Regions from separate parts of the Citrobacter sp. GW821-FHT02E08 genome, predicted to be linked through region 1. Evidence: predicted binding sites of a transcription regulator. Region 1 holds the regulator's gene; the other holds the start of a gene.
What was found. The regulator PurR, encoded in region 1, represses purine synthesis genes. The targets are predictions, from matches to a motif close to CANGCAAACGTTTGCNTG.
Positions count from the first base shown of each region.

Region 2: the regulator PurR is predicted to act here: its motif matches at 7,396-7,413, upstream of purE (5-(carboxyamino)imidazole ribonucleotide mutase).

Region 1 covers NZ_JBWKVL010000004.1:82,285-92,290, forward strand. The annotation lists gene grxD (monothiol glutaredoxin 4) at 1-267, opposite strand, end outside; gene AC07UY_RS06925 (C40 family peptidase) at 605-1,435, shown strand; gene sodB (superoxide dismutase [Fe]) at 1,563-2,144, shown strand; gene AC07UY_RS06935 (MFS transporter) at 2,198-3,364, opposite strand; gene cydH (cytochrome bd-I accessory subunit CydH) at 3,531-3,620, opposite strand; gene purR (HTH-type transcriptional repressor PurR) at 3,917-4,942, shown strand; gene punR (DNA-binding transcriptional activator PunR) at 4,939-5,871, opposite strand; gene punC (purine nucleoside transporter PunC) at 5,985-7,190, shown strand; gene cfa (cyclopropane fatty acyl phospholipid synthase) at 7,484-8,632, shown strand; gene AC07UY_RS06965 (riboflavin synthase subunit alpha) at 8,674-9,315, opposite strand; gene mdtK (multidrug efflux MATE transporter MdtK) at 9,534-10,006, shown strand, end outside.
Region 2 covers NZ_JBWKVL010000002.1:217,692-227,697, forward strand. The annotation lists gene AC07UY_RS03315 (fimbrial biogenesis usher protein) at 1-275, opposite strand, end outside; gene fimC (type 1 fimbria chaperone FimC) at 290-982, opposite strand; gene fimI (type 1 fimbrial protein subunit FimI) at 1,027-1,560, opposite strand; gene fimA (type 1 fimbrial major subunit FimA) at 1,636-2,190, opposite strand; gene folD (bifunctional methylenetetrahydrofolate dehydrogenase/methenyltetrahydrofolate cyclohydrolase FolD) at 2,764-3,630, shown strand; gene ybcJ (ribosome-associated protein YbcJ) at 3,632-3,844, shown strand; gene AC07UY_RS03345 (metal-dependent hydrolase) at 3,975-4,496, shown strand; gene cysS (cysteine--tRNA ligase) at 4,587-5,972, opposite strand; gene ppiB (peptidylprolyl isomerase B) at 6,146-6,640, shown strand; gene lpxH (UDP-2,3-diacylglucosamine diphosphatase) at 6,643-7,365, shown strand; gene purE (5-(carboxyamino)imidazole ribonucleotide mutase) at 7,484-7,993, shown strand; gene purK (5-(carboxyamino)imidazole ribonucleotide synthase) at 7,990-9,057, shown strand; gene mnmH (tRNA 2-selenouridine(34) synthase MnmH) at 9,156-10,006, shown strand, end outside.

The DNA of each region.
Region 1 (10,006 bases):
TTCGATCAAAATATCACAGCCGCCAACCAGTTCGCCATCAACCCACAGTTGCGGGAAAGTTGGCCAGTTTGCATATTTCGGTAATTCCGCTCGAATATCCGGGTTCTGCAGGATATCAACATAGGCAAAACGCTCGCCACAGGCAGACAACGCCTGGACAGCCTGTGCGGAGAAACCGCAGCTTGGCAGTTTTGGAGAACCTTTCATGTACAGGAGAATCGGGTTTTCAGCGATCTGGCGCTGGATTTTTTCGATAGTGGTGCTCATTGTCTTGCTTCCTTTAACTTCTTTTACGGCAGTAGTCTGACATTGTAGCGGGTCAGACTGGCAACGGAAAATAACATTTTCATTACGCTTTACTATTTTATCCCCTGGCGCGATAAGTTGCATTCTCTATATTTCTTATCCTGTAAAACAACACGCCCTGGACTCTCCGCTGACCATTTTTAGTACGAGCTGTTGATTTTTTTTGCAGTCGCTTACGAAATGGGGTTTTAGATGATAAAAGCGATTAACTTTCTGTGCTTTTATGGATTAGAATCGACAGGTTTTGTAAATCACACGCAGGCATGATAGCCGCCTGCATTAACCAGAGGACTGCTCAGTGGCGCGAATAAACCGAATTTCGATCACGCTCTGTGCTTTGCTTTTTTCCACACTCTCTTTCACATCCCCGGCTAATGCTTCCCGGCAAACCAGGGAGACGCCTGCTGTTTCTCACGTAACGAAAACGGCAGATAAACATAAGAACGCGACGGCCAGTAAAAAAACAACCAAAACCAGTCAGAAAACCGTCAAAAAAGCCGTTAACAAAACCAGCGTAAAAACGGCCTCTTCGTCCAAAAAGCACACGACCTCGCCAGCGAAAACCACTAAAAATGCACATCGCCGTGTCTCTTCCACAACCGCAAAAACAGCCTCCGTCACCTGGAGCGAAAAATGCACGCCACGCAAAGGCCGCAAGCCCCATTGTGTGAAGGTGAAAGAGACCGCACCAGCTTCGCTTGCCGATGCGCATAAGGTCAGGGTACAGAAAGCGACCAAAACGGCAATGTCCACATTGATGAATCAGATTGGTAAACCGTATCACTGGGGCGGCACGTCGCCACGTACCGGTTTTGATTGCAGCGGTCTGGTCTGGTACGCCTATAAAGATCTGGTGAAGTTCCGTATTCCGCGTACGGCAAATGAAATGTACCACCTACGCGATGCCTCACCGATTGAGCGTGATGAACTGAAGAATGGCGATCTGGTCTTCTTCCGGACCCAGGGGCGCGGTACTGCGGATCACGTCGGCGTGTATGTCGGCAATGGCAAATTTATCCAGTCCCCCCGTTCAGGGCAGGAAATTCAGATAACCTCATTAAGCGAAGATTACTGGCAACGCCACTATGTCGGCGCCCGCCGCGTCATGACGCCAAAAACCATTCGTTAATCCCTTACCCTGTTGTTTTCGCAACAGGGTAAGTTCTTCTTTTGCATCACCTTTCAATTTGCTACCCTATCCTTACGTACTTTATGGCTATTGTACGTACTCAATATTAATAATAAGGAGAGAAGCAATGTCGTTCGAATTACCTGCATTACCGTATGCCAAAGACGCGCTGGCACCACACATTTCCGCTGAGACGCTGGAATACCACTACGGCAAACATCATCAAACCTATGTGACGAATCTCAATAACCTGATCAAAGGTACCGCCTTTGAAGGTAAATCACTGGAAGAGATCGTTCGTAGTTCAGAAGGTGGCGTATTCAATAACGCAGCCCAGGTCTGGAACCACACGTTCTACTGGAACTGCCTGGCCCCGAACGCGGGCGGCGAACCAACCGGCAAACTGGCTGACGCTATCGCCGCGTCCTTCGGTAGCTTTGCTGAATTCAAAGCACAGTTCACCGATGCTGCGATTAAAAACTTCGGTTCCGGCTGGACCTGGCTGGTAAAAGGGGCTGATGGCAAACTGGCTATCGTTTCTACGTCCAACGCGGGCACCCCGCTGACCACGGATGCCACCCCGCTGATGACCGTTGACGTGTGGGAACATGCTTACTACATCGACTACCGTAATGCCCGTCCTGGCTACCTGGAGCATTTCTGGGCGCTGGTAAACTGGGAATTCGTTGCGAAGAACTTCGCGGCGTAAATACGACAACGCAGAAGGGTTTCCTTCTGCGTTTTTATTTTCAACTCAATCGTTTAGTTGGCGACATAGGCCGTTTCAGGTTGCCTTCTCGCTGACACAAAGACCAGCAATAACGCCAGCCCTGCCACAATGGCGCCCATCACCGGAACAAAGCTATACCCCAGACCGCCGGAAATCACCGCGCCACCCGCCGCCGCGCCTAACGCATTCCCAAGATTAAATGCCCCGATATTCACCGACGAAGACAACCCCGGCGCTTCACTGGCGACACGCATCACGCGCATCTGCAAAGGCGGTACGACGGCAAATGTTGCCGCGCCCCACACCACCATACTGAACGCAGCGCCCAGATCGTTACGCGCCAGGAAAGGAATGGCCAGCATGATGACCATAAGCAGCAGTAAGAAACCTTTCAGCGTACCGTTGACGGAACGATCGGCCAGTTTGCCGCCAAAATAGTTGCCGATCGAAAACCCAACGCCGATCAAAACTAACATCGCGGTGACAAATGCCGGTGTGGCATGGGCAATGTTTTGCAGAACGGGTGAAATATAGGTGTAGAGGGTGAACATTGCCCCCGCGCCCAGCACGGTGGTCAGCAGCGCAGAAAGGACCGGTGGACGCAGCAAGACAGCCAGTTCTTTACGCACGTCCGGCCGTTCCCCTGCGCCACCTTTCGGCAGAGAGAAGAATAAACTGAGCATCGCGATCACCCCAAGTCCAGCGGTCGCTAAAAAGGACATCCGCCAGCCAATGGTTTCCCCAAGCCATGTGGCCGCAGGCACGCCGCCGATGTTTGCAATGGTCAGTCCCATAAACATCGTCGCCACGGCGCTGGCCTGTTTATGCTTCGGCACTACCCTGGCCGCCACGACCGAACCCAATCCGAAAAACGCGCCGTGATTAAGACTGGTCAAAATGCGCGATAGCATCAAGGTGGTGTAATCCGGCGCAATGGCCGACAGGACGTTGCCCAGCGTAAAAATGGCCATCAAAAAAATCAGCGCATTACGACGAGCACGGTGCGATAGCAACAGGGTCATCAACGGCGCGCCCACCATCACACCCACCGCATAGGCGCTGATGAGCATTCCGGCGGCGGGAATGGAGACATTCACGCCATGCGCAATGACGGGCAACAGCCCCATCGGAGAGAATTCCGTGGTCCCAATACCAAATGCGCCAATCGCAAGCGCCAGTAAGGGGTAATTGATTTTCATACGTTGACTCCGCTGCAGCGTGCCGCGAAGCGACACCCGATAAGAGCCAAAAGCATGACATCAATCACAAAAATAATAAAGTTAACAGAATGGCAAAAGACTTTTGCTGATTTAGTAACAATGAAGGGGTAACGAGATGAGGGAGAGCATGCTCCCTCACGGTAAATCAGTGCAGTGCGGCGGTCAGACCACCCGCTACGATCAGGCCCAGAACAATAATAGTGGTTACTAACGAAAACTTCAGATCGGTGCTCATCAAATTTGCTCCTTTTTATTCCCACACAAAAAGTGATATTGCGCATTTTTACACACTTGGATGTAAAAATCTCCCAGGATTTATATTGATAACCACTTTTAACTCTTCCCCTTTTCGTCAAGATCAGACAAAATTCCACGCTTACTTGATTAGCGTACCGGCCATTGACCCCCTCCTGACGTTTCGTGTCGTTTTCCCGGCGTGCCGCAACCCTGATGTTGCGATAAGGGTGTGTAAAGGCAAACGTTTACCTACAGTATTTTCAGGAGTTTGGATATGGTCTGGAGTGAAATGTAATGGCAACAATTAAAGATGTAGCGAAGCGAGCAAACGTTTCCACTACAACCGTATCACATGTAATTAACAAAACGCGTTTTGTCGCAGAAGAGACTCGCAATGCTGTCTGGGCAGCAATCAAAGAATTGCACTACTCCCCGAGTGCCGTCGCCCGCAGCCTGAAGGTGAATCACACCAAATCTATCGGTCTGCTGGCAACCAGCAGTGAAGCCGCCTATTTCGCTGAAATTATTGAAGCCGTTGAGAAAAACTGCTTCCAGAAAGGCTACACCCTGATCCTTGGCAATGCCTGGAATAATCTTGAAAAACAACGGGCCTACCTTTCCATGATGGCGCAAAAGCGTGTGGATGGTCTGCTGGTTATGTGTTCGGAATATCCAGAGTCTCTGCTCTCCATGCTTGAAGAGTATCGCCATATTCCAATGGTGGTTATGGATTGGGGCGAAGCGAAGGCTGACTTTACCGATACGGTCATTGATAACGCGTTCGAAGGCGGTTATATGGCCGGTCGTTATCTGGTGGAACGCGGTCATCGTGAGATAGGCGTCATTCCTGGCCCGATGGAGCGTAACACGGGGGCTGGCCGCCTGGCGGGCTTTATGAAGGCGATGGACGAAGCGCTGATAAAAGTCCCGGAAAACTGGATTGTACAGGGCGATTTTGAACCTGAGTCTGGTTATCGTGCAATGCAGCAAATCCTCTCTCAGACCCATCGCCCTACTGCGGTATTCTGCGGTGGCGACATCATGGCAATGGGGGCGCTCTGCGCTGCTGACGAAATGGGTTTGCGCGTACCGCAGGATATTTCGGTGATCGGTTATGACAATGTGCGTAACGCGCGCTATTTCACACCCGCACTGACCACTATTCACCAACCGAAAGACTCACTGGGTGAAACGGCCTTTAATATGTTGTTAGACCGTATCGTCAACAAGCGTGAAGAGTCGCAGTCTATTGAAGTCCACCCGCGACTGATCGAACGTCGTTCGGTTGCGGATGGTCCGTTCCGCGACTATCGTCGTTAAGCTTCCCCGGCGGGAACCTCTTCAGGTTCTCGCAACCACTCTTTATTCAGCGTTTCACTGTCGCCTAAATACTCCAGCAGCCAGGCTAATGCGGGCGACGTGTCATTTTGCTGCCAGGTCAGGCAGCATGCTGCATCCGGGAATGGATTCTCCAGGGTCAACGCGACCCATTTGCCACTGTCGACCCACGGTTTTGCAAAATGCGTAGGCACCATCCCGACACATAACCCGGCGGAAAGACAGGTTGCTGACGATTCCCAATCCGGTACGATCACGCGCTTTTGGTTGTCCAGCAGCCAGGTGATACGTTTAGGCAGTGTCCGTGACGTGTCTTCACGGACCAGCGACGGCCAGTTGCGCAACGTATCATCACTCAAGGGTCCGGGCATCGCCGCCAGGGGATGATGACTTGCCACCACGCAGCTCCAGCTCAACATTCCCATATCGCGAAAGGTATAGCGCCCGCCGACGGGGATCGCCTGCGTCGCCCCAATGGCCAGTTCCACGCGTCCGTCGGAAAGCGCATCCCAGACGCCGTTAAACACCTCCTGAGAAACGATCAGCTCGACGTCATCAAAGTGGCGATAGAAGTCGACAATCATCTGCCGGGTGCGTTCTGGTCGCACAATATTATCTACCGCGATAGGCAGTTGCCCTCGCCAGCCATTCGCAATCTGTTGGCACTGCTGGCGGGTGATCTGCATTTTTTTGATAACAGAGCGGCCTTCTTTTAAAAACCAGGCGCCGGCGGGCGTCAATTCCACATCCCGGTGGCGTCGTTCAAACAGGGGAACCGCCAGCCACTCTTCCAGTTGACGTACGGTGTAGCTGACGGCCGAGGGCACGCGATGCAGTTCCTGGGCGGCGGAACTGAAGCTACCATTGCGCGCGACAGCATCAACAACTTCAAGGGAATATTCTGACCACATATTCTGCCTACAAAAAATTTGAATTCAGTAGACAAATATTAGCGTTTCACAACAGGAATTTCACTCCCTACACTCTGCGGCAATGTCTTACTGATAAAAAAAGAGAATGTATTATGCAACCGGGAAAAGGGTTTTTAGTCTGGCTGGCGGGTCTCAGCGTACTGGGTTTTCTGGCAACAGATATGTACTTACCTGCATTTGCTGCCATTCAGGCCGATTTGCAGACACCTGCCTCTGCCGTCAGCGCCAGTCTGAGCCTGTTCTTAGCCGGGTTCGCCATCGCCCAGCTCGCCTGGGGTCCGCTATCCGATCGTTACGGTCGTAAGCCCATACTATTGCTCGGTTTGTCGATCTTCGCCCTCGGAAGTCTGGGTATGCTGTGGGTAGAAAGTGCAACAGGCTTGCTGGTTCTGCGCTTTATCCAGGCCATTGGCGTGTGTGCTGCTGCTGTTGTCTGGCAGGCACTGGTGACGGATTACTACCCGTCGCAAAAAGTTAACCGTATTTTTGCCACCATCATGCCGTTGGTCGGGTTGTCGCCTGCGCTTGCGCCATTGTTAGGCAGTTGGATCCTCGCGCATTTTTCCTGGCAGGCCATTTTCGCCACGCTGTTTGTGATTACGCTGATCCTGATGCTGCCCGCCCTGCGTTTAAAACCCACCGCAAAAGCACGTGACGATAGTCAGGATAAACTGACGTTCACTACCCTGCTGCGTTCGAAAGCCTATCGTGGGAACGTGCTGATTTACGCAGCCTGTTCCGCCAGCTTCTTTGCATGGTTAACCGGTTCGCCGTTCATCCTTAGTGAAATGGGTTATAGCCCCGCAGTGATTGGTCTCAGTTATGTTCCGCAAACCATCGCCTTCCTGATCGGTGGGTACGGTTGCCGCGCAGCGTTACAAAAATGGCAGGGGCAACAGCTGTTACCCTGGTTATTGGTCATCTTCGCATTGAGCGTCGTCGCGACCTGGGCGACCAGTTTTATTAGCCATGTATCGCTGACCGAAATTCTGATCCCCTTCTGTGTCATGGCTATCGCCAACGGCGCGATCTACCCTATTGTTGTGGCTCAGGCATTGCGCCCATTCCCACAAGCCACCGGGCGTGCCGCAGCATTGCAGAATTCACTGCAGTTGGGTCTCTGTTTCCTGGCCAGTCTGGTCGTCTCCTGGTTAATCAGCACACCGTTGCTGACCACCACCAGCGTCATGTTATCGACCGTTGCGCTCGCAGGATTGGGGTATTGGATGCAGTCGCAGGCGAGCGAGTCCACGCATCACACCGCGCACTCTGAGATGGCACACAACGATTCGTACTAAAAATAGCGATAATAGCCACTGATTAGCTCGCTAACTTTTTTGGGTTGTTTCACCGATTATTGAGGCCTATACTCATTTTCGGTTGTTACATAAATACGATAAATATTACGTTCTAACGGGAGCCGGAGCGCTCCCGTTTAGCCAGGGAATGGTCTTTTCGGCAAGGGTTCTCCCTTCCTCTGTTCTACGTCGGATTATAGGCTCGCGGACTTTTTTCCGTGAGATTTCTCACAAAGCCAAAAAGCGTCTACGCTGTTTTAAGGTTCTGATCACCGACCAGTGATGGAGAAACTATGAGTTCATCGTGTATAGAAGAAGTCAGTGTACCGGATGATGACTGGTACCGTATCACCAACGAATTACTGAGCCGTGCGGGCGTTGCTATCAACGGTCCTGCCCCGGCTGATATTCAAATCAAAAACCCCGATTTTTTCAAACGTGTATTGCAGGAAGGATCGCTGGGTTTAGGTGAAAGTTACATGGATGGCTGGTGGGAGTGCGAACGACTGGATATTTTCTTCAATAAAGTTCTGCGCGCAGGCCTCGAAAATCAACTCCCTCACCATTTCAAAGATACACTCCGCATCGCAGGCGCACGCCTGTTCAACCTGCAAAGTAAAAAACGCGCCTGGATAGTCGGCAAAGAGCATTACGATCTTGGTAATGATCTTTTCAGCCGGATGCTTGACCCGTATATGCAATATTCCTGCGCCTACTGGAAAGAAGCCGATACTCTGGAGTCTGCCCAGCAGGCGAAGCTAAAAATGATTTGTGAAAAATTGCAGCTTAAACCGGGTATGCGCGTGCTGGATATCGGCTGCGGTTGGGGCGGATTATCACAATATATGGCGGCCAATTACGCGGTCAGCGTGGTGGGCGTGACCATTTCTGCAGAGCAGCAGAAAATGGCGCAACAGCGCTGCGAAGGTTTGGATGTCACCATTCTGCTGCAGGATTATCGCGACTTACAGGATCAGTTCGATCGTATTGTCTCGGTAGGTATGTTTGAACATGTCGGCCCCAAAAACTACGACACCTACTTTGAGGTGGTTGACCGTAATTTAAAATCTGACGGCCTGTTTCTGCTTCATACCATCGGCTCTAAAAAGACCGACAACAATGTCGACCCGTGGATCAATAAATATATCTTCCCGAACGGTTGCCTACCTTCCGTACGCCAGATAGCCAACGCCAGCGAACCGCATTTTGTGATGGAGGACTGGCACAATTTTGGCGCCGATTATGATACAACGCTGATGTCGTGGTATTCGCGCTTTATCAATGCCTGGCCTGAAATCGCAGATAACTACAGCGAGCGTTTTAAGCGGATGTTTAGTTACTATTTAAATGCCTGCGCTGGCGCATTTCGCGCCCGAGATATTCAACTCTGGCAGGTCGTTTTTTCGCGCGGTGTTGAACACGGTCTGCGCGTTCCCCGCTAACAGAGCAGCCCCCGAAATTCTGCGGGGGCCACTTTCATCTTTTAAGCGTCATTCGCCAGCTTATTTACGGCGCTGTCCCGGGCCGCTAATACGCGCTCAACCGTATCGATAACCGCCTGGGTTTGCGGGTCAATTTCGATATTCACGCGAGCGCCCAGCTTTTTCTTGCCAAGCGTAGTGCGTTCGAGCGTTTCTGGAATAAGGTGAACACAAAAACGCGTTGCGGTCACTTCTCCCACGGTCAGGCTGATGCCATCGATGCCGATATATCCTTTGTACAGAATATATTTCATCAACTGCGGATCCTGCACTTTGAACCAAATCTGACGGTTATTTTCTGAGGTCAGAATTTTTGAGATCTCGGCAGTGGTCATAATATGGCCCGACATTAAATGCCCACCAATCTCATCACTGAATTTGGCGGCGCGTTCAACATTAACCAGATCGCCGACGTTCAGCTCACCTAAATTAGTAATGCGTAAGGTCTCTTTCATCAAATCAAAACTGATCTGATTGCCCTTGATTTCGGTGACGGTCAGACAACAACCGTTGTGCGCCACCGACGCGCCCGTCTCCAGCCCATCCAGCATGTATTCAGGTAATTCCACTACATGAGTGCGAAAATTCGGTTTTTCATCAATAGACACCAGTCTGGCGGTGCCCTGCACAATACCCGTAAACATACCTGCAACTCCTGAAATCAGTTTGAATATCTCTGCCCAGCACAATAGCAGGTGAAAATTCAGGTTGCCAGCAAAGTGCCGCTCACACCTGTTTTTTCACTGGAGAATTACACATTCCCCGCTACAATAGACTGCAAATTCCCCTGCATCTTCTTCTTGCTGCCAATCAAGGCGGCTTTTCTGGTCTCTCAAATAACAACAAAAAACAAGGTGTATACGTGCAAAAGTATATCAGTGAAGCGCGTCAGTTATTAGCTCTGGCAATACCGGTGATTCTCGCGCAAATCGCCCAAACCGCGATGGGATTTGTTGATACCGTGATGGCCGGTGGATACAGCGCCACAGACATGGCGGCTGTCGCCATTGGCACATCCATTTGGTTACCGGCCATTCTGTTCGGTCACGGTCTGCTGCTGGCAATGACCCCCGTTATCGCGCAGTTAAACGGTTCCGGACGCCGTGAGCGGATCGCCCATCAGGTGCGCCAGGGATTCTGGCTGGCGGGGAGTGTCTCCGTCCTCATCATGGTCGTGCTGTGGAACGCCGGGTATATCATCCGCTCCATGCATAATATTGATCCGGCGTTGGCCGATAAAGCCGTCGGTTATCTGCGGGCCCTGCTCTGGGGAGCGCCGGGCTATCTGTTTTTCCAGGTAGCGCGTAACCAGTGCGAGGGATTGGCCAAAACCAA
Region 2 (10,006 bases), on a different contig from region 1:
ACCGTTGTCGTTTCAAAGCGAATATCCTGGGTGGCGACAAATTCGTCATTGCGCCAGATATCGACACGGTAAACGCCGGGAGGCTGATGATTGCCTTTCTCAAAGCGTGACAAATCCGCCACGGATGCCGCATCCGATGATAAAAAAGCCGGGTTAAAGTAACTTTCCCCCTGACTTAAGGAGGGATAGAGTGCCGCCAGCGTCGACAGCGCCACCCCCGTCAGATGTGGCGTAAACCCCGGAAGCAGGCCGGGAATATACGTTTTCTTCTTCATCATTTTCTCACGGTTCAGCGCAGGCTAACCGTTTTGGCCGGGGTCACTGCGCCATAATCATTGACCGTCTGGAACGTCACGTTTCCCTGCGCGCCGCCAGGCAACAGGATCTGGGTGTCACTTTTCGGCGCCACCATGACGTTATCCACTTTTTGGCTTCCCACTTTCAGGTTGACCAGCGTGAGGTAATAGGCAGATGGGTTGGCGATTTTCAGGTGGTTGCCGCTACGGGAGAATTGCAGCAGACCTGGCGCTTCTTCTGAGATCTGCGGCAGATTGCCCGGGCGAACAAACAGCTTAATGCGCGACAAAATCGCCAGTTGCAGGACGTTCTTCCCTTCGAGATTGGTTTTATCCACCGACGGTATCGCTTTCACATTCATCCAGAACAGCGATTCGCGGTCAGTCGGCAGCGGTTGTCCGGCGTAGATGATACGCAGCGCGTTTTCACTTTTGGGTTCGCTGACAAAAAGAGGCGGCGTGACAACAAACGTTTTTTCTTTGACACCCGCGCTGTTCTCAACCCAGGAATTGACCAGATAACGTTCTTTGCTGTCGCTATTGCTAATGGCTAACGACGTTTGTTTCGCATCCGCCGGATAAATAACACGCGTCGCACCTAATGCGATGCCTCCCGCGGCCTGTGCGCTAAACGAGGAAATTAAGGCAATAAAAATAATAAGGCCTGATTTAATGAATGTAAGCATGGCAAAAAATACCTTTTGCGTTTTATTAGCGTCGCGGAAATAAATCAGGGGTAAACCAGCGTAAACCACACATCTGAATGAATACTTCCCGGCGTCATATTTTCCGAGATTGCCCGATAGCGAGCAGTGAAATGGAAAGTCATCTCTTGCGTTAAAATAGGGGCGTAATGGAGCGGCAAGGCGTTCGGTATAATTTGCCGTTGTTGCTCATCAAATAAGGCAAGGCCGATTCCGGATGCAGAACCGGCGTCGCTGCTGGCAAGGAATACCTGCGGGTCTTCCACTGGCGTTACGCCTGAAAACGCAATGCCGACGTGGTCATAAACATCTGAACTGCATGACGTTAAACGTAACGAGAAAGGCACACTGACAGGGGCGAAACTGCCGGGGCCCGCAAATGCATTCGTGCGGTATTGCCCCATTTGCACACGTAAATCCTCACTTTCCGAGGCGACCGTGCAGGCACCGTTCACCAGTTTTCCGCGCAAATGGAGACGTCCGCTCTCCAGTATTACCGTATGCGCACTGACAGACATCGCGCAGAGCACTCCCGCCAACGCCACGCCTTTCCTCATCATCAACCACATCCCTTATCATCCCCGGTGTTGCCTCATCCATTGAGGCACGCGTCATCCTTGCTCAAACCTGAACGCTTACTCGTACTTCATGATGAAGGTGGCATCAGCATTAGCCTGACCCGGCGTTGCGCTTGCTGCGGTGGCTTTATAGCGTGCAGAGAAACGCAGGGTGTTCGTGCCTTCTACCAGCGCCTGAGCCGTTGAGAACGTCGCGCCATCCGGCTTCAACGCAGACGATTTGCTGTCCAGAATTTCGATACCCACACCGCCTGCCGTTGTGCTGTTATCGGAGGAGGAAACCGCCAGCAGGGCATCGTTGCTCAGGTCGCTTTGACCGGAGAACGCAACCGCAGCGGTCGCCGCTACGCTGGGATCACAGTCATTCAGGACAATGCTGAACGGGATCTGTGCCGTGGTGTCACCCACTGCGGCAAAGCTGGCTGTACGGTACTGGCCCAGCGTCACTACCTGATCCGCAGACTGAGTGCTAACGGCACATGCCGCATTGACCAGTTCACCTTCAAAGTGAACGGTGCCGCCGCTGACGCTCACCGGATCTGCCGCAACAGCGGAGCCCGCAACGAGCATCAGGCCAGCAATAACAGAAGAGGTCATTAATTTAAGTTTCATGGGTTTCCCTTGCATTACACACATTCGGTTCCGGCTTCCTGCGGGATCCGTTTGAATCAATATCGACATAAAATGTCAGGCAAATTATCTCTGCATCCTGTAAAGATATATTCCGAAAGAGAATTAGCTAATCTTTCCTCCAACTCTCCTGAGTAGCAGATTCACTAATTAATCTTTACGAATATGACAATTCGTCACAGCGATAAATTAAACATTTCAATAAATGAAAAATACCCGCAAACCCTTTTATTGACCTAAGCCAATTCTTATTGGGATATAGGACCATTCCAGGATGTTTTTATATAAATAAGGGTTCTGGAGCAGATAACAGTCTGGTTTTTGGGGGATTCATTCGCAAAATGCCAGGGTGATGAATTGTTTCGACAAGGTTAAATTTAATTAGCCTGCGTACAAAAATGCACCGCCATTTCCCCTGAAACTGGGCCACAACGTGAAGGCCACACCGCCACGATCGCATCTAAATACGCAAACGAAAACTGACAGCGCGCCCCGCTTCTGACAAAATAGTCACATCCCCTTTGACTTAACGTAACAGATGGAATCTTCTCTCTGATGGTAGCAAAGATTATTGACGGTAAAACGATTGCGCAGCAGGTGCGCTCTGAGGTTGCTCAAAAAGTTCAGGCACGTTTAGCGGCCGGACTTCGCGCCCCAGGACTGGCTGTTGTGCTGGTAGGTAGCAACCCGGCTTCGCAAATTTATGTCGCAAGCAAGCGTAAAGCCTGTGATGAGGTGGGGTTCGTCTCCCGCTCTTATGACCTGCCTGAAACCACCAGCGAGGCGGAACTGCTTGAGCTTATCGATACGCTTAACGCAGACAACACCATCGACGGTATTCTGGTGCAACTGCCGTTACCGGCGGGCATCGACAACGTCAAAGTGCTCGAGCGCATCGCGCCAGACAAAGACGTGGATGGCTTTCATCCATACAACGTAGGTCGTTTGTGCCAGCGCGCGCCACGTCTGCGTCCGTGTACTCCGCGCGGTATTGTTACCCTGCTTGAGCGTTACAATATCGATACCTACGGGCTGAATGCCGTGGTGATTGGCGCCTCCAACATCGTCGGTCGCCCGATGAGCATGGAACTGCTGCTGGCAGGCTGCACCACCACCGTCACTCACCGCTTTACCAAAAACCTGCGTCATCACGTCGAAAATGCCGACCTGTTGATCGTGGCCGTCGGCAAACCCGGATTTATTCCCGGCGAGTGGATAAAAGAAGGCGCCATCGTAATCGATGTCGGCATTAACCGTCTGGAAAATGGTAAAGTTGTCGGCGACGTCGTCTTTGACGATGCGGCGGCACGTGCGTCATACATCACGCCAGTGCCGGGCGGAGTCGGTCCGATGACCGTCGCAACACTTATCGAAAACACGCTGCAGGCGTGTGTTGAATATCACGATCCACAAGGTAATTAATATGGCGAATTTTTCTTTAGGCAAGCATCCGCACGTGGAGCTGTGCGATTTGCTCAAACTGGAAGGCTGGTGTGAAAGCGGCGCCCAGGCGAAAATAGCCATTGCTGAAGGTTTAGTTAAGGTCGATGGCGCGGTGGAAACCCGTAAACGCTGCAAAATCGTCGCGGGACACACCGTGAGCTATGAAGGTCACAACATTAACGTCGTCGCGTGATCTCAGCTGCCGGATAACGGTTAACCCCTTATCCGGCCAGTTCCCCCATATTTCAGATAATTAACTTCATCGTCCCTTCACAGTAAACAGTAAACTGTTAGCATGTTGTTTTTCATACGAAGCGAACCTCATGCCAACCATTGTTACCCACGCCGCCGTTCCTCTTTGTCTTGGATTAGGCCTCGGCCTCAAGGTTATTCCCCCTCGCCTGCTGTTTGCCGGGATCGTGCTGGCGATGCTGCCCGATGCCGACGTACTGGCGTTTAAGTTTGGGATTGCCTACGGCAACGTATTTGGCCATCGTGGTTTTACCCACTCACTGTTATTTGCCTTTGTCATACCCTTTTTATGTGTACTGATCGGGCGACGATGGTTTAGGGCGGGGCTGGTTCGCTGTTGGCTGTTCCTGACGGTTTCACTGCTGTCGCACAGTTTGCTGGATTCAGTCACCTCCGGTGGAAAAGGCGTCGGCTGGTTGTGGCCGTGGTCTGACGAACGCTTCTTTGCCCCCTGGCAGGTGATCAAAGTCGCACCGTTTGCACTCTCACGCTATGCCACGCCGTACGGGCATCAGGTGATGCTGTCTGAGTTGATGTGGGTGTGGTTGCCGGGTGTGGTGGTGATGGGAATGTTGTGGTGGCGTAGACGTTAAAAAGCCGGGTGGCGGCTTCGCCTTACCCGGCCTACGAGCGGATCATACTTTGTAGGCCGGGCACGCATCAGCGCATCCGGCAATAGACGATTATTTACGACGCCAGGTGGTCCCTTGCGGGCCATCTTCCAGCACGATCCCCATCTCGTTCAGACGGTCACGCGCCGCATCTGCCGCCGCCCAGTCTTTCGCTTTACGGGCATCGAGACGCTGTTGAATCAACGCTTCAATCTCAGCAACTTCGCCATCGTCCGCCTGCGCGCCGCTTTGTAAGAACGCTTCTGGATCTTGTTCCAGCAGACCCAGCACGCCAGAGAGCTTACGCAGATGCGAGGCCATCGCGTTCGCCGCCGCCATATCTTCACCCTTCAGGCGATTCACTTCACGCGCCATATCAAACAATACCGAGTAGGCTTCCGGCGTGTTGAAATCGTCGTTCATCGCCTCAACAAAACGCGCTTCAAACGCTTCGCCACCCGCAGGAGCAACGGATTTGTCCGTTCCGCGCAGCGCAGTGTAAAGACGTTCCAGCGCCGAACGCGCCTGTTTCAGGTTCTCTTCGCTGTAGTTCAGCTGGCTACGATAGTGGCCGGACATCAGGAAGTAGCGAATGGTTTCGGCGTCGTAGTATTTCAGGACGTCGCGCACGGTGAAGAAATTGCCCAGGGATTTAGACATTTTCTCGCGGTCAATCATCACCATGCCGGAGTGCATCCAGTAGTTCACGTACTCGCCGTCATGCGCGCAGGTGGACTGGGCGATTTCGTTTTCATGGTGCGGGAACATCAGGTCAGAACCGCCGCCGTGAATATCAAAATGGTTGCCTAACTGTTTGCAGTTCATCGCCGAACATTCGATATGCCAGCCCGGACGCCCTGCGCCCCACGGTGACGGCCAGCTCGGCTCGCCCTCTTTGGACATCTTCCACAACACGAAATCCATCGGGTTGCGTTTCACGTCAACGACGTCCACACGAGCCCCGGCCTGGAGCTGGTCGAGATCCTGGCGTGACAGCAGGCCATAGTTCGGGTCCGTCGGGACATCAAACATCACATCGCCGTTATCTGCCACGTAGGCGTGACCTTTGGCAATCAACTGTTCAGTAATTTCAATGATTTCGTGGATATGGTGCGTTGCGCGCGGTTCGAGGTCCGGGCGCAAAATGTTCAACGCATCGAAATCGTTGTGCATCTCGGCAATCATGCGATCGACCAGCGCCACAAAGTTTTCGCCGTTTTCGTTGGCGCGTTTGATGATTTTGTCATCGATATCGGTAATGTTACGCACGTATTTCAGTTTGTAGCCGAGGAAACGCAGGTAGCGCGCCACCACATCGAAGGCAACAAATGTACGTCCGTGACCAATATGACAGAGATCGTAAACGGTAATACCACACACGTACATGCCGACTTCCCCGGCATGAATAGGCTTAAATTCCTCTTTCTGGCGCGTCAGTGTATTAAAGATTTTTAACATCGAAGATTCCGTATAGACGTGTGTGGATAATAAAGTCTGTATAATACCCATAATTCAGACTGGAATCAGCACACATTGCAAGATGATCCCGTCTTACGGTTATGCTATAACACCCCACTATCTGTGACCCAGCGTTGGGTCGAAGCACCACTATATCGGAACAGGATGCAAAAATGGTTACTTTCCACACTAATCACGGCGATATCGTAATCAAAACCTTTGATGACAAAGCGCCTGAAACAGTTAAAAACTTCCTGGACTACTGCCGCGAAGGTTTTTACAACAACACCATTTTCCACCGTGTCATTAACGGTTTTATGATTCAGGGCGGCGGTTTTGAACCGGGCATGAAGCAAAAAGACACCAAAGAGGCGATCAAAAACGAAGCCAACAACGGTCTGAAAAACACCCGTGGTACGCTGGCAATGGCGCGTACTCAGGCTCCGCACTCCGCAACTGCCCAGTTCTTTATTAACGTTGTCGACAACGACTTCCTGAACTTCTCTGCTGAAAGCATGCAGGGCTGGGGCTACTGCGTATTTGCTGAAGTCGTTGAAGGCATGGACGTTGTAGACAAAATTAAAGCGGTGTCCACCGGTCGCAGCGGCATGCATCAGGACGTACCAAAAGAAGACGTCATCGTCGAAAACGTGACCGTCAGCGAGTAATCGTGGCGACACTGTTTATTGCAGATCTTCACCTCTGCACAGAAGAACCGGCGATCACCGCCGGTTTTCTGCGTTTTTTAGCCGGTGAAGCGCGTCAGGCAGACGCACTGTACATTTTGGGCGATCTTTTCGAAGCCTGGATAGGCGACGACGATCCCAATCCCCTGCACCACGAAATAGCCGCGGCGATTAAAGCGGTGGTCGATTCCGGCGTGCCCTGTTTTTTCATTCACGGTAACCGCGACTTTCTGCTCGGAAAACGTTTTGCCCGTGAAAGCGGCATGACCCTGCTACCGCAGGAAAAGGTGCCTGACCTGTATGGCCGACGCGTGTTGATCATGCATGGCGATACCTTGTGTACCGACGATGTCGGTTACCAGGCGTTTCGCGCCAAAGTGCACAAACCCTGGCTGCAAACGCTGTTTCTTGCCCTGCCGCTGTTTATTCGTAGCCGCATTGCCGCCAAAATGCGGGCTGGCAGCAAATCCGCCAACAGCAGTAAATCACTGGAAATTATGGATGTTAATCAGCAGGCCGTGGTGGCTGAGATGGAAAAACATCAGGTTCAGTGGTTGGTTCACGGTCATACCCATCGCCCGGCGGTGCATGAACTCACTATTAACGGAAAACCTGCTTTTCGTGTCGTTTTAGGTGCCTGGCACCACGAAGGCTCGATGGTAAAAGTCACGCCAGACAACGTTGAACTGATCGCCTTCCCGTTTTAAATTCTCACAGCTATTCGCCGCAACTTTAACCGCGCAACCGTTTTCCTTGCCGGATTATCATGCTATTCTCTGTGGCCTCAAAAGCAGTGTGTCCCGCACCACAGGAGTTTTCAGACGCATGTCTTCCCGCAATAATCCGGCGCGTGTCGCCATCGTGATGGGGTCCAAAAGCGACTGGGCTACCATGCAGTTTGCCGCCGAAATCTTTGAAATCCTGAACGTTCCACACCACGTTGAAGTTATTTCCGCTCACCGCACCCCCGACAAATTGTTCAGCTTCGCCGAAAGCGCCGAAGAGAACGGTTATCAGGTGATTATTGCCGGTGCTGGCGGTGCCGCACATTTGCCGGGCATGATTGCGGCGAAGACGCTGGTGCCCGTGCTGGGCGTTCCGGTACAGAGCGCGGCGCTGAGCGGCGTTGACAGCCTCTACTCTATTGTTCAGATGCCACGCGGTATTCCGGTCGGTACACTGGCGATTGGCAAAGCGGGCGCGGCGAACGCAGCACTGCTGGCAGCACAAATTCTGGCGACCCATGACAGCGCGCTGCATCAGCGCTTGAATGACTGGCGTAAAGCGCAAACGGATGAGGTGCTGGAGAATCCAGATCCGCGGGGTGCGGCATGAAGCAGGTCTGCGTGCTGGGTAACGGACAGTTAGGGCGGATGCTGCGCCAGGCCGGTGAACCGTTAGGGATAGCCGTCTGGCCAGTGGGACTGGACGCCGAACCTGCCGCTGTTCCTTTTCAGCAAAGCGTAATTACCGCAGAAATTGAGCGCTGGCCAGAAACCGCGTTGACCCGCGAACTGGCGCGCCACCCGGCCTTTGTCAACCGCGATGTATTCCCAATTATCGCTGACCGACTCACGCAAAAGCAGCTTTTTGACAAACTCTCCCTTGCCACCGCACCGTGGCAACTGCTGGCCGGGAGCGACGAATGGCCGCACATTTTCGAACGCTTAGGCGAACTGGCGATTGTCAAACGCCGCGTCGGGGGTTATGACGGTCGCGGGCAGTGGCGCTTGCGCAATGATGAAACTGACCAACTCCCGAATGACTGCTACGGCGAGTGTATTGTCGAGCAGGGGATCAACTTCTCCGGGGAAGTGTCATTAGTTGGCGCACGCGGTCACGACGGCAGCACCGTATTTTATCCGCTGACGCACAACCTGCATCAGGACGGAATTCTGCGCACCAGCGTGGCGTTTCCGCAGGCTAACACCCGATTGCAGGAACAGGCGGAAGCCATGCTTTCCGCCATCATGCAGGAGTTGGGTTACGTTGGCGTGATGGCGATGGAGTGCTTTATCACCTCAGAAGGGCTGTTGATCAACGAACTGGCCCCGCGCGTGCATAACAGCGGGCACTGGACGCAAAACGGCGCCAGCATCAGTCAGTTTGAGCTGCACCTGCGCGCCATCACGGGACTGCCATTACCGACACCGGTGGTGAACAGCCCATCGGTGATGGTGAATTTGATTGGCAGTCCTTTGAATTATGACTGGCTGAAACTGCCGTTAGTGCATCTGCACTGGTACGACAAAGAGGTTCGCCCGGGGCGTAAGGTGGGTCACCTGAACCTGACCGACAGCGACACCGCGCGCCTTAACGCCACGCTGGAGGCACTGGCGCCATTACTGCCGCCAGACTACGCCAGCGGCATCATTTGGGCGCAAAGTAAGCTCATATAACCCAGAAAAATGCCGGGAAATAGAACTTATCCTTTCCCGGCCCCTCTCTCAGCGCGTAAAATCCTGCCCATTGCTGTTTTGTTTTATCAGGATCTCCCATGAACGATGGAACGGATTATCGCGCGATCCTCACCGCCGACACGCCTTTAATCGATGTACGCGCCCCAGGCGAATTCACCCAGGGCGCCATGCCCGCAGCCATTAACCTGCCCTTGATGAATGATGAAGAGCGCGCCGCCGTCGGCACCTGCTACAAGCGCCAGGGACCAGAGGCCGCACTCAAGCTTGGTCATCAACTGGTGTCCGGCGAACTTCGCCAACAGCGGCTGGATGGCTGGCGAGAAGCGTGTCAACAACGGCCCACCGGCTATCTTTGCTGCGCGCGCGGCGGCCAACGCTCGCACATTGTTCAGCAATGGCTGCGTGAGTCAGGTATTGACTACCCGCTGATCAAGGGCGGCTATAAAGCGTTACGCCAGTCTGCCATCCGCCTCACCGTAGAACTGGTGCAAAAGCCCATCGTCTTAATTGGCGGCTGTACCGGCAGCGGCAAGACGCAACTGGTACAACAGCAGCCCAACGGTATCGATCTCGAAGGGCTGGCGCACCATCGCGGCTCCTCATTTGGCCGTACGCTGTTGCCGCAACTCAGTCAGGCCAGTTTTGAAAACCTGCTGGCAAGTGAGTTGCTCAAGGTCGATGCGCGCCAGACGCCGCGTTTATGGGTGCTGGAGGACGAAGGCCGGATGATTGGCTCGAACCATCTGCCGGAATGCTTGCGCGAGCGTATGGCACAGGCGGTCATTGCGGTGGTTAACGATCCCTTTGAATTGCGTCTGGAACGGCTGCGTGAAGAGTATTTCGTGCGTATGCATCATGACTTTACTCACGCGTACGGCGAAGAGCACGGTTGGCAGGAATACAGCGAATATTTGCACCACGGGCTGTC